4 regions of the Cytobacillus sp. MT66 genome follow, and region 1 is predicted to be linked to each of the others. Evidence: riboswitches for the same ligand, from Rfam matches in the RefSeq annotation. Region 1 holds a riboswitch; each other region holds the start of a gene.
What was found. Region 1 has a riboswitch for cyclic di-GMP ahead of AC1Q59_RS24005 (hypothetical protein). Riboswitches for the same ligand answer to the same signal wherever they lie in the genome.
Positions count from the first base shown of each region.

Region 1 (3,108 bases):
GCCGGCCACTTACAGGCAGCTGCTTCTCCTCAAATAATTTCAGCAATTCTTCTGGCATCTGTCCATCTGTTTGTCCAGGAATATATTTATCTTGTATATTCTCTTGCTGGTGGTGCTGCCAAGCTAGCAGCACCGCGGCAATATGTTGGCAATCTTTATCAAAAGAATTAAGAGACGGGCAGCTGCAGACCGCTTGAAATCCTTTAGGAAGTTTCTTGAGGCGGACATGGAAATCCTCCACCCCTTGGACTGTAGCCTGTATAGAAATTGGCGTTACTTCTTCCACTTTTACTTTTCCATTACGATAAAAAGCGTCCCCTCTTTTAAAGGAGACAGCCCCACATCGCTCTTTTATAATTTTTTGATTCAGCTGGATTTGCATAGGGTTGCCTCCTTTCGTTAAACAGGACATTTTCTTCTTTACTAAATGTATCATGAAGAATAGGCACACGCTAGTTGTACATAAGTCATTTCAAATCGTACATTAGGCAGCAGTTTCCCTAAAAATAAAAACACTCACAACTGTTTGCCAACTCGTGTGAGCGTTTACCATTTTTAATAAATCTATTAGATCTTTTAACGACTTCTCACTAAGAGGTTTACCGCTTCTTTAATTAAGTCTTCAGCATTTCTGTCTTCTGAATCTTCTGCTTTTCGAACACATTCAACCAAATTGGAGCTTACAATAACTCCTATTGTCCGATCTATAGCTGTTCTAGCGGCAGACAACTGGGTGATCACATCTTTACAGTCCTTTTGTTCCTCCATTAACCGAAGAATTCCTCTTAACTGCCCTTCAATCCGCTTAACTCTGTTTTTTATTTGATCGTTATATTCCATAGCTATACCACCTCAAACTTGGATTCTTATTAGATTCATTATAATCTCTTACATCAATAATTTCTAATTTAGACTTATCATATTCCCCTTCCGCCATAATGCACACTTTGGTAAATCATCAATAATTACCCCAAATCCACTTTATCCAGGAGTTTGATATCATAAAATACAAATCAACATGTGAAGTCCCTTAATCTATTTTTACCATCAAGTGATTAAAAAGACCTAAATATTCTTGAACTCTCAAACCTACTTTTGTATTATTATAATAATATATTATCTAAGTATCATATATTTTCTCTATTACGATAATGGCAAACTTATCTAAAGGTAAGGACGCAAAGCTACAGACCTAAGGCAAAGCATCAAATGCTATGGTGGCTGAGTTACCGAACATGGGGGTTATTCAAGCACACATCCCATTTGCGGTTTTGTGCTTTTTTATTTTAATTAAATACATAGAAAGGAAGACTTTATAATGGCAACAGATGTTAATGGCAGTTATGAAATCAAGGTGGACAGAGTAAAAAAGGAGATTAAGATCCGAGTGGAAGGCAGTGCAACTCCAGAAGGAGCACAGGCATTTATTAATGAATATAATCAAAAGACTTCTAGCGTGAATTCTCAGGAATACAACTGCGTTGCAGATTGCACGGATATGAAAGTAGCCGGGACCGAATTGCTGCCGCTGCTAGAATCGTGTGTAAAACTGTATAATCAGACTGGCTTTAAGAAGGTCATTTTCAGCGTTGGAAAAAACCCAATTTTAAAAATGCAGCTAAGCCGTCTAATTCGGCAAAATGGCATAACCAATGCGGAAGTTACCGAATGATAATAGAATTCCAATAAGAAGATGATTTTACCAAGGAGAGGGTACAGCTTGTACCCCCTTTTTCGTTTATGTTTTTTCGAATTTATGAAAAATTTATAGAGAGGAATTCATCCATGACAAACATCAAAATAAAAGAGATTGCTATATATCATCCAGAAAATCACATTCCTAACGACTTTTTCTTTCAGCATTTTGATAAGCGAGGCAAAGATATTCGCCATCTATTAAAACACGTTGGCAGAGAAAATCGCTATTGGACAGATCCAGATAAGAAAAAGGAAACAGGCATCACTATGGCTATTGAGGCTTCAAAAAAAGTATTAGAAAATGCTCATCTGACCGGAAAAGATATTGATATGATTATCTATTCCACTCAAATACCAGATCAATTGATTCCAATGAACGCCCTCTATATCCATCAAGCAATCAACGCTTCAAGCCATTCTATCGCTTTTGACTTAAACGGAAATTGTATTGGAATGACTCTTGCTGTCGATTTTGCTGCTCGCTATATGCAAGGCAATTCCAGGATTCAACGGGCGTTAGTCATTGGCTCTGATCATTTTTCTCCTATACTGAATCCTGAAGATGAACTAAGTTATTCGTTATTCGGGGACCTTGCCTCTGCTGTTATTTTAGAAAGTACAGAAGAATCTGCAGGATTTATTGATTCGCTTCATTATACGGATAGTGTGAACCCTAACCCTATCATGTTTCCGGTTAATGGGTTAGTGCAAACTTTGAAAGAACAAAATGACCCGTATATGAAGTTTGAACCTTTTGATGCGTCGCCTATGTACCCTCATGTCTATGATTCCATGCGTGAGATTCTGAATCAGCACGGATTAAAACCAAGTGATGTTAAATGTTGCTTTAGTCAAAGTAACAAGGCTATACTTCAACGGATTCAAGAAAACATGGGATTCCATGAAGACCAAATCATTTTTGCCGCAGATAAATATGGCTATCCTGGCACGAGCAGTCCATTCATTGCTCTTCATGAGGGAATCCAAACAGGCAAAATTCAACATGGGGATTACGTACTGTTCTGGACAGTAGGTTCAGTATATGAATTCATCACCATGTTATTCAAATACTAATATCGGCAGCTTACCGTTTAATCATAAATTTGCCAGTGGCGTTCTACAGCATTTTCCATAAATATATTTATTAAGAATTGAGTCAATGGCATTAACTGTTTTCGTGGCGTCTTGTCCTTCTATATATAAATATAAATGTCCTTGATATGTAAGGAAAAATGAAACCATTTTAGACAGTTGCTGAGGCTTTAAAACATAATTATCGGTATATAAGTAAACTTTGCTTTGAGAAGTTTTACAAATATGAAATAAATCAAGTACATTGGCTAGCTTTAATTTCTCAGTTATATTGTAAGATAAAATAGTTTTCATTGCTCTCTCCTTCTAAGTTAGTGT
Region 1 is NZ_JBXAFB010000027.1:6,557-9,664, forward strand. It holds gene AC1Q59_RS23995 (SNF2 helicase associated domain-containing protein) at 1-382, opposite strand, end outside; gene AC1Q59_RS24000 (metal-sensitive transcriptional regulator) at 577-840, opposite strand; cyclic di-GMP riboswitch class I at 1,144-1,234, shown strand; gene AC1Q59_RS24005 (hypothetical protein) at 1,319-1,672, shown strand; gene AC1Q59_RS24010 (ketoacyl-ACP synthase III) at 1,786-2,772, shown strand; gene AC1Q59_RS24015 (hypothetical protein) at 2,794-3,084, opposite strand.

Region 2 (3,108 bases), on a different contig from region 1:
TTAAATTAGTTACCTAGCTAATTATATGCACTTTCGATCAGTTTGTCTAGACTAATGTTCAAAAAATGTTCACTTGATTTTTTGAAAGTGTTTACATAAAAAATCCAAGCCTTTTATTATATAAATTTTATAAATAATACATAATATTAAGAAAATGAGAGGAATTAAGAGTAAATGAATGAAAAACGTTCAATATAAAGAACGAATGTGAGAATTTCGATTTTTATCATAACAGAACATTTGGACTATACTCATCTTAATAGTTCTTTTAAAAGAACAACCTAATCAGGGTGGTGAAAAAATGTATCAAAAAAACTGCGATAAATGTCAACGGCCATCATTCGGCAGCAGTGAATATGGGGCCTGGCATTGTCCTGTATGCGGAAACGATTTAACGAAATATCCCTTCCTCGATGCAATGACACTTGAGAGAATTCATGTAAATGCTATTCCGTTTCAAAGGAAGATAGATTGCTATAAAGAACAAATCAAATCACTATGCTTGTGGACATTTTCAAAAGGGGATGGGACGGTTGGAGACAAAGGTCATCGCAAAGGAATTAGATAAGGAATGGATGCGGCTTATATTAGAAGCGAAAAAACAAGGAATTGAAAAAGAGGAAATTCGCAAATTTTTTTATAATGGGCAGGGAGAGGAGGCTAGTGAAAAATCATAGTAATTCCTGGGCGGGGATACTTTTTTTGAGTTACCTTATTTCAGTAACCGATTGATAATGGAGGACTTTCGTGAAAATCATTTTCCTTTATCTGGCTTTCTTGAACTTGTTTGATGGTGCAGTTACCTTCTGGGGACTCCAATCATCCATCATAACCGAATTCAATCCGCTTATGCATTCTCTCTACGATGTACATCCTGTGATTTTTCTTGTTTTTAAACTATGCTTGTCTTGTTTGTTGTTAGGATTTGTCGTTTTTAACCGGGTTCCATCGAATAGGCCTATAAGAGTTATATCCTTGGCAGCTTCGGTACTTTATACCTCTGTCATTTTTCTGCATGGGGTATGGATTTTTCAGTATATTGCGTAATCCTTGATAAAATAGACGACTTGTTTCCCTATTTTTCTGGCACCTTATAGGTTTTTATAATAATTTTCATTATTTAATCAATGAATTTTGACCTTTATGACAACCATATGTTGGAAATTGTCGATTAATCGGGGAAATTTGGGTTTAAAACATAGATTTATTTGACAAAAAGTAACACATTCAAACGTAAGCAAGCTAGTAAAATACAACTATGCAAAAAATACTATGCTTGTTTTTAAGGACACAGAAAATGGCAAACCCACTGAAAAATGGGGACGCAAAGTCACAGATCTAAGGTATAAGAGAAAGCTGGATCGGAAAATTGTCCTACATACATACACCGCAATTTTCTGGAGTACAGGAGATACATACTAAGATGGCTGGACTGCCTGGGATACGAATGGTATTTTGGGAGGGAATAGGTTGAATAATCTTAATGGACAAAATGAAGGACTTGACAGCGAATGGGTCCAGTTAATCATCGAAGCAAAGAATATGGGAATTGAAAAAGACGAAATAAGGGAATTTCTTTTAAAAAGTACGATTAATGAATTTAGCATTAAAACGAGTTAAATAAATATAAGAAATGAGAAGTGTTTCTTATGAGGGGGGTCTCTAAAAGAAATGCTTTTATTTTTACAATAAAAAAACAGAAGCATTGATAGGCTCCTGTTTTATTTCTTCTGATCAATTCTCCATTTATTAAATTCTAGAAATTCGCGGAACTGGTCTTTTGATACCCCTGAATTCATTGCTTCCTGGACAATGTTGATCCACTCTGAATCTAGCTCGTCTTTATTTGGCTGCTCGTGTATTAAATGATCAACGGGTACATTTAAGACGCCAGCGATTTTTTCAAGAAATTGTATTGAAGGGTTTGTTTGCAGGTTCCGTTCTAATGAACTTAAATAGGATTTGGCTACGCCAGCCCGTTCTGCAAGCTCGGATAACGACATTTTCTTTTCTTTACGCAAAGTTTTTACACGCTCACCGATCATCCAATCTCACACACCTTACTATTAATAATTATTCCTATTATATCAAAAAACAGTACGAAGTTCCATATTACGAACATAATATGTAAAATGTTCAGTATATTTCCTTATTTACCCGTTTTGTACGATTTGAAACCAATTTATATAAAAAAGTGCTCCGCTTAGTTTGCAAGAGCACTTTTTGATTCCACAAGCTTAATGATTTCCTCGGTTGCTGCATCCACATCATCTGCTTCAATATGATGGAATGGCTTTTCATATTCCAGCTGTTTGTGGGCATATCGCGGATCATAGTAGGATTCTAATAAAACCTTTATAAAGAGTCTAAAATCTTGATTTTCTAATGAATCATCTAATGCTTGAATAGCCTCTTTGTCTTTCATGCGCTTCCTGATAAAGGCATACCGTTCCTTAATGGTGTCAAGAAACCAATCCTCGTTTAAATATGGCTCAACATAGTCGCGGTGAATTCGCTCAATGCGCGTTTTTAGCGAAGCCTGCAGGTTGATGTTGATTCCATCTTGCTTCAAGTCAAGAAGGACGTCCGGCTGAACAACCTTTCCGATTCGCTTGCTTTCTGCTTCGATAAAGAAAAACGGTTTGTCCTTTATTTTTAGTAAAGTGTCAAAAAGCAGGGCATCGAAGGTTTTCTGACTGTGGCCCAGGTATTGCCCGTAGTAACCGAAGATGGATCCGCGGTGTGCAGCCATTCCTTCCAGGTCGATAACCGCCATGCCTTTTTCCGCTAGCTTATGAAGCACTTCTGTTTTTCCAACGCCCGTCATTCCATGAATGGAAATCGCCTTTTGCGGAACAAGATTGGGTATTGCTTCTAATATATACTGCCGGTAGGCGCGATACCCTCCGGTTAATCGTGTGGCTGAAAGGCCTGCGAATGATAAAAAGGTAGCAACCGATTTACTGCGCATGCCGCCGCGCCAGCAGTAAATAACTGGATGTCCGCCATCCTGCATTAAATCCCTAATTTTGCCGAGCATGTCTGGGATTTTTGCAGAGACAATCTCCATTGCCCGCCATTTCGCTACATCTGAACCTTCCTGTTTAT
Region 2 is NZ_JBXAFB010000004.1:378,685-381,792, forward strand. It holds gene AC1Q59_RS10230 (anti-repressor SinI family protein) at 534-677, shown strand; gene AC1Q59_RS10235 (DUF5658 family protein) at 748-1,047, shown strand; cyclic di-GMP riboswitch class I at 1,290-1,369, shown strand; gene AC1Q59_RS10240 (anti-repressor SinI family protein) at 1,471-1,620, shown strand; gene AC1Q59_RS10245 (helix-turn-helix domain-containing protein) at 1,722-2,045, opposite strand; gene mnmH (tRNA 2-selenouridine(34) synthase MnmH) at 2,204-3,108, opposite strand, start outside.
Region 2: it holds a riboswitch for cyclic di-GMP, as region 1 does, so the genes downstream of both, AC1Q59_RS10240 (anti-repressor SinI family protein) here and AC1Q59_RS24005 (hypothetical protein) in region 1, are expected to answer to the same signal.

Region 3 (3,108 bases), on a different contig from region 1:
TTGAAGCTGAATACCCGCCGTTTCCAGGTAAAGCCATTGTCCCGGCAACTGAAACTAAATTGAGGATATGCCCACTCTGTTTTTCAGCCATGTACCTTCCAAACATCTTACAAGTTAGATAGGAGCCCCGTAAATTTACGTTGATCATTTGGTCAAAGTCTTCTGTTGAAGAATCAATCACACTTGAAAAAACACCCACTCCCGCTGCATTGATTAAGACATCGACGTTTCCAAAGTGCTGAATAGCTTTTTCATAAAAATCCTTAACCGATTCTTCACTGGTTACATCCAAAGGCATCTTCAAAACATTCTTATTAGAGTAGTAGGTGTTGCTTCTACTCCCTAAGACGACATTCCCGCCCAATTGTTCGATTGAGGCAGCAATAGCCTTCCCAATTCCCCTACTAGAGCCAGTAATGGCAATCGTTTTTCCTTTTAACGACATTTGGTTATCCATCAATCATTCCACCCCTGGACCGAAATACTCAAAATAGTTTTTTTCCGTTTCATACAAACCGATTTTGAAAAGGTTCGAAATTCTTGGTGAAAGTAAATCCCAAATCACAACTGCCACGTTTTCGGAGGTTGGATTCAAGTTTTCAAATTCTTCCGTATCCAAATTTAAATGTTTATGGTCAAATTTTTTCATGATCTCTTCGTCCACGATCTGATCCAATTCTGAAAGGTTCGCAATCATGCCAGTAACTGGGTCAGGTATTCCGCTTACAGTTACCTCTAAATAGTAGTTATGACCATGCCCATAAAGGTTATTGCACTTCCCAAAAAGGGCCACATTTTCTTCTTCGCTTAATTGACTACTATGTAAACGGTGTGCAGTGGAAAAATGATATTTTCTCGTTAATCGAACCATTTCAGCATTCTCCTTTTCTGAATATAAGAAATCATTTTCTCTTAGTTTGATTTTATGGAGTTCACAGCCATCTATTTTTCCATCTAAGGAATCCCATAGGTACGCCGTTATATTTTCAGTTGTCGGGACGTTTTCTTTAAAATAAGGATTTTCTTTATTTAAGAACTTCCCATCTAATTCCTTACGAACGAAGGACTTTACAACTTTATCGATATCCGTAATATTGACCACAATGCCTGACTTAGCGTCTAACGATCCTTTTACCATAACCTCTAGCGTATAATCGTGACCATGCCCATGAGGATTTGCACATAGGCCAAACACTTCTTGATTTTGCTTTTCGCTCCAATCGTCAATTCGATAGAAATGAGCAGCAGAGAAATACATTTTTCTTGAAAGATAGAGCATAGATTTTCCTCCTATTAATCTCTTAAAAGAGCCCTTTCAAATTCTTCCGTTAACGCAGCATCATCTTTGAATACACCCTTTTTTACTGTTGTCACCGTTGCACTTCCTGGTTTTTTCACACCCCTGGCACACATGCAAAGATGTTGTCCCTCTATACTGACAATCACACCTTTTGGTTTTAGGACATTCATTATTGCTTCTGCAGTTTGTTGTGTCATTCTTTCCTGGACCTGCGGACGTTTAGAGACTAATTCAACAAGGCGAGCAAATTTACTTAAACCTATTACTCTCCCATTTGGAATGTAACCAATGTGAGCCTTCCCGAAAAAAGGGATCAGATGATGTTCACAGAAGGTATAATAGTTAATATCCTTAACAACAACGATTCCTTCATATTGTTCCTCAAAGGTAGTCGTTAAAGCCGTTTCAGGAGGAACGCCTACTCCTGCAAAAACTTCTTTATACATTTTTGCCACACGTTTTGGTGTATCTAATAAACCCTCGCGATTTGGATCTTCCCCAATTAATTCTAAAATTCCGCGAACATGCTGCTCTACTAAGTCATTATTTAAATCAACTGCCATGTGAATTCCTCCAAATATGTTCTAAAAATAAAAAAACTCACCATAGGATTGGTAAGTGTACTTAACCAACCTTTTCGGTAACCCGGCGATCCTAGCATCCTTGCCTTAGACCCGTAGCTTTGCGTCCTTATTTTTCAATAAGTTTGCCATTATCGAAGATTAAATATTGTATTTACAGAAAAGTTGCCTTTTCTATTAAGATATCTTTCAATTGAACCAATTCGAAAATATCGTTAATAGGTTGTTGAATATTTTTTACCACGATTTGACTATTAGTCTCACTGCTTTTTACGGTTTCCACCAGATTAATAAACAATCCTATGCCAGTGGAATCTACAAATGGTACTTCATTAAAGTCAATTTCAACATTCTGGTACCCTGATAAAATAGGAATGACTTCCTCCTCTAGTATTTCAGTTACTTCTATATCTAAGTCACCCATAAAATAAATGGTGATTGTTTGCTCTTTTTCCTCAAGTTTATAAGAAAACATGATCAATTCTCCTTATAATTAAAAAATAATTCTTCCGTTTTCATCTAGGTGAGCATTTATATATCTACGATCTTCCTGGAAGGTATGTTTACTCTTACCAATTTGAATAACAGTTCCAACTCTAACAAAACCAATCTTAATGTTTTCGCTGCTTGGCACTATTATTTTACTTGTGACACCACTATCGGAACCTGATTCATTAATAGTTGCCCCCTGCCGAGCAAAGATCTCTCCTCCTCGGAAAACTCCTTTTACACTAACATGGCCGATAGCATGTATTTTGGAATTATAGCAACCTTGTCCGCGGATCACCACATCACCGCTCGAGAAAATCGTATTCCCTTGAGAATTCATCAGTTCAACCGTACATTCTTGTATTTCTTGGTTATATTTCTTAATTATTTGATCAATCTTGTCTGACAAACCCTTAATTTTTTCAAGGGAGTGAAGTTCGTTTGGAACCGCGGACATAAAACACATTCTTAGTTGTTCGATAAGAGATTCCCATTCAGTATCTAACAGGTTGGTTGATGTTTTTCCTAATTCTATAAGTTGATTAATAGACCGTACGAGGGTCTTGAACTTTTTGTCTACCAAAAGTTTGATAAGTGGGAATAACCCACTTTTGGAGTAATCTGTAATTTTAAAAGCTGGCATATTCATTAACTGGTGAATGGATGAAATCATCTTGTTCATTTGATCTTGGACAGTCGAAAAACAAGTAATAGTTTCAGAAGTATATATGTTTTGGT
Region 3 is NZ_JBXAFB010000025.1:15,336-18,443, reverse strand. It holds gene AC1Q59_RS23730 (SDR family oxidoreductase) at 1-457, opposite strand, end outside; gene AC1Q59_RS23725 (6-carboxytetrahydropterin synthase) at 461-1,279, opposite strand; gene folE (GTP cyclohydrolase I FolE) at 1,294-1,863, opposite strand; cyclic di-GMP riboswitch class I at 1,937-2,021, opposite strand; gene AC1Q59_RS23715 (STAS domain-containing protein) at 2,036-2,356, opposite strand; gene AC1Q59_RS23710 (flagellar assembly protein A) at 2,375-3,108, opposite strand, start outside.
Region 3: it holds a riboswitch for cyclic di-GMP, as region 1 does, so the genes downstream of both, folE (GTP cyclohydrolase I FolE) here and AC1Q59_RS24005 (hypothetical protein) in region 1, are expected to answer to the same signal.

Region 4 (3,108 bases), on a different contig from region 1:
ATTGGAAAGTTCTCTTTGAATACCTGAAGTAAGGAGTATTTCTTCCATTTCCCTATGTCTTTGTGCAATCTCCTCTGGCGGCAGAGGCTTGCTGAAAAGATAGCCTTGAGCACCATCACAATGATTTCGTTGAAGAAAGACTAATTGGTCTTTTGATTCCACCCCCTCAGCAATCACCTGCATTTCTAGCTGATGAGCCATGGTAATAATGGTTTTAACAATGGCTGCATCAGTGGAATCTTGGGTTGAGTTTCTTACAAACGATTGATCAATTTTTAAAACATCAATCGGGAATATTCTTAGGTAATTAAGAGAGCTATAACCAGTTCCAAAGTCATCTAAACTGATTTTTACACCAAGGGTCTTTAATTCGTTAAGTACTTTTAATCCTTGAGGGATATCCATTAAGGTACTTTCGGTAATTTCAAGTTCTAGGTATTCTGCATCTAACCCTGTTTCTTCTAGAACAGATTTAACAATTTGAGCGAAGTTAGGCTGATAGAGCTGCCGGCCAGATAAATTAACGGAAATAATAAATGGTGGAAGTCCCTGATCCTGCCAGGCCCTATACTGTTTACATGCTGTTCGTAATACCCATTCCCCAATTGGGATAATGAGGCCAGTCTCCTCTGCAAGCGGAATAAACTCCCCTGGGGAAACCATTCCTTTTTCCGGATGATCCCAACGGATAAGTGCTTCCATTCCCATCATTTTTCCAGTGAAAAGATCCATTTTGGGCTGATATTGCAGAAAGAATTCATTATTATTTATTGCCTTATGCAGATTCACTTCAATTTCTAATTTATTATGTATGTGATCTGTTTGATTTGAACGATAAAATTGAAAGTTATTCTTGCCATTATTTTTTACATGATACATAGCTACATCGGCTTTTTTAATTAGGGAGTCAATATCTTTTCCATCATGTGGATAGAAGCTAACTCCAATACTTGGTGAAGAATAAATTTCATAGCAATCAACAATGAACGGTTCGTCAAAACAAGTAAGGATTCTTTCCATGGTATCCATTACTTCTTTATGATTCAGATTGATAAGGGATACAAGAAATTCATCTCCACCATTTCGTGCCAAGGTATCAGCTTGGTCTAAACAATTGATTAACCGTTGAGCAACTTCTTTTAATAACAAGTCACCAATCTCGTGGCCTAACGAGTCATTAATGACCATAAACCTGTCTAGGTCAAAGAACAATACAGCTGCAGACTTAGTTGTTTCTTTTTGTAAGACTTCCTTTAAATGCTTAAAAAAATGATGACGGTTGGATAAACCCGTCAATGCATCATGGTTAATGAAATAATCAATTGCTTCATCTACCCCTATAAGATCCTTCTTTACTACCATATTGCACCATCCTCGATTTTCCGTATTTAGAAATTCTGGATAATGAAGAAGAGACTAAACGAAAACCGATTAGTCTCTTCTTATTATCGGTAACTGGCTGGCATGATCTGACATTGATCGAAGCCCCTTTAGTTTTGCGTCTTTACCTTTCGATAAATTTGCCTTTAACTAATTTATATTTTTAAATATGAATAAGTTTGGTTCCATGGATTATAGTCTAGGTAAATGCTACCATATATTAATTGATTATTCACCTAAAAAATACAAATTTCGATATTTTTCGATTGTTTTCTACATGTTTGTAAGGGTAAAATTGTGATAAAATACCTATCAACTTTAAAGTGAAATGTTCTATTCTTTTTATTGTTAGACATTAATAGTAAGGGTGACATTCTATCAGAAAAATTATTATTCTTCTTATTATGATTATTTTCTTTAGTTTGCTTTTCGTAGTTTATGATTATATCAACTACGAAACTTATAAAAAGAATTGGTTAAGAATAACACTTTTAATTATTCCAATCTTTTTACAGCTGGTATTAACCTATTTGATCAAGGTAAACTTTGAAAAACTGAAATTTTTAACAGAAAGGGACTTCTTAAGTAAGGTTTATAATAGAAGATTCGTCCATAGTGCTTTTCCGGAAATAACACAAAAATTAAATGGCCAGAAATTAAACATCTTCTTGCTAGACATAGATGATTTTAAGGAAATTAATGATACCTATGGTCATGAAGCTGGGGATTTAGCTATTCAAGCTGTTTCTAAAGCACTTACTAGAAATACAAGAAAGATGGATATCGTTGCCAGATGGGGAGGAGATGAGTTCTTCCTAATCATTCCTAATAAAGAGGTTATATCTACCGAAGCGATTTTAAATAGAATTAAAAAGAATTTAGAAAACTTTTCAACGTAAAAAAGCATTAATCTTTCTATATCTATTGGACGCTCAGTATACCCGGATGATGGCAAACGACTGGAAGAATTAGCGAAATTAGCCGATAAAAAAATGTATAAACATAAATTTAAACACAAACAAAGCAAAAACGAAAATGGCACAAAAGGGTGTAAGTAAGAGGACACAGGGACAGGCACCTTGTCCGAAAGCCTGTAGATTTGTTTGAAAATCCCCAATCGTATAAATCGGTTATAAATTCCTATCCGGGATATCTTCAAAAATATTGCAGAGAGTGATCAGCTGATCACTCTCTAAATTTTATCCTTATAAAGGTGTAGCGGTTAGTTGCTTCAACGCTGGTTTCCCGTCTTCAACCACAAACGAAGCACGTGTACTAATCGGGGCTCCCGGTCTTGTTACATATGGAATGACTTGATAATCGGTTTGCCATGTGTTTTGTGTCAGTTTACAGCGTACATAGCCGCGATAGTTATTGAAAAACTTAATATGCGGGTTTTCTTTTAAGTATTGTGCGGTATTGTTATTCACATCCGATCCGTCACCATTAGACGTAATCGAAGTCCCGACAAACTCTACGGCTACTGTTTCTGAATTCGGGTCATGGAAGTCTACTTTGATTTCATTTGCCCAGTTCGTATGAACATCCCCAGTAAGGACGACGGTGTTTTTAATATCCTTTTCTGCTAAAAAGTCTGTAATTCGCTGACGGGCAGCTGGATAGCCATCCCAAGCATCCATACTTACATATTCTTCTCCTGGATCAAAATCACCATCACGGTGAGCGAAAAATACTTGTTGTGCTAGTACTTTCCATTTCGTTTGTGAC
Region 4 is NZ_JBXAFB010000006.1:77,792-80,899, forward strand. It holds gene AC1Q59_RS12445 (putative bifunctional diguanylate cyclase/phosphodiesterase) at 1-1,362, opposite strand, end outside; cyclic di-GMP riboswitch class I at 1,448-1,535, opposite strand; partial or broken gene AC1Q59_RS12450 (GGDEF domain-containing protein) at 1,911-2,438, shown strand; gene AC1Q59_RS12455 (alkaline phosphatase D family protein) at 2,586-3,108, opposite strand, start outside.
Region 4: it holds a riboswitch for cyclic di-GMP, as region 1 does, so the genes downstream of both, AC1Q59_RS12445 (putative bifunctional diguanylate cyclase/phosphodiesterase) here and AC1Q59_RS24005 (hypothetical protein) in region 1, are expected to answer to the same signal.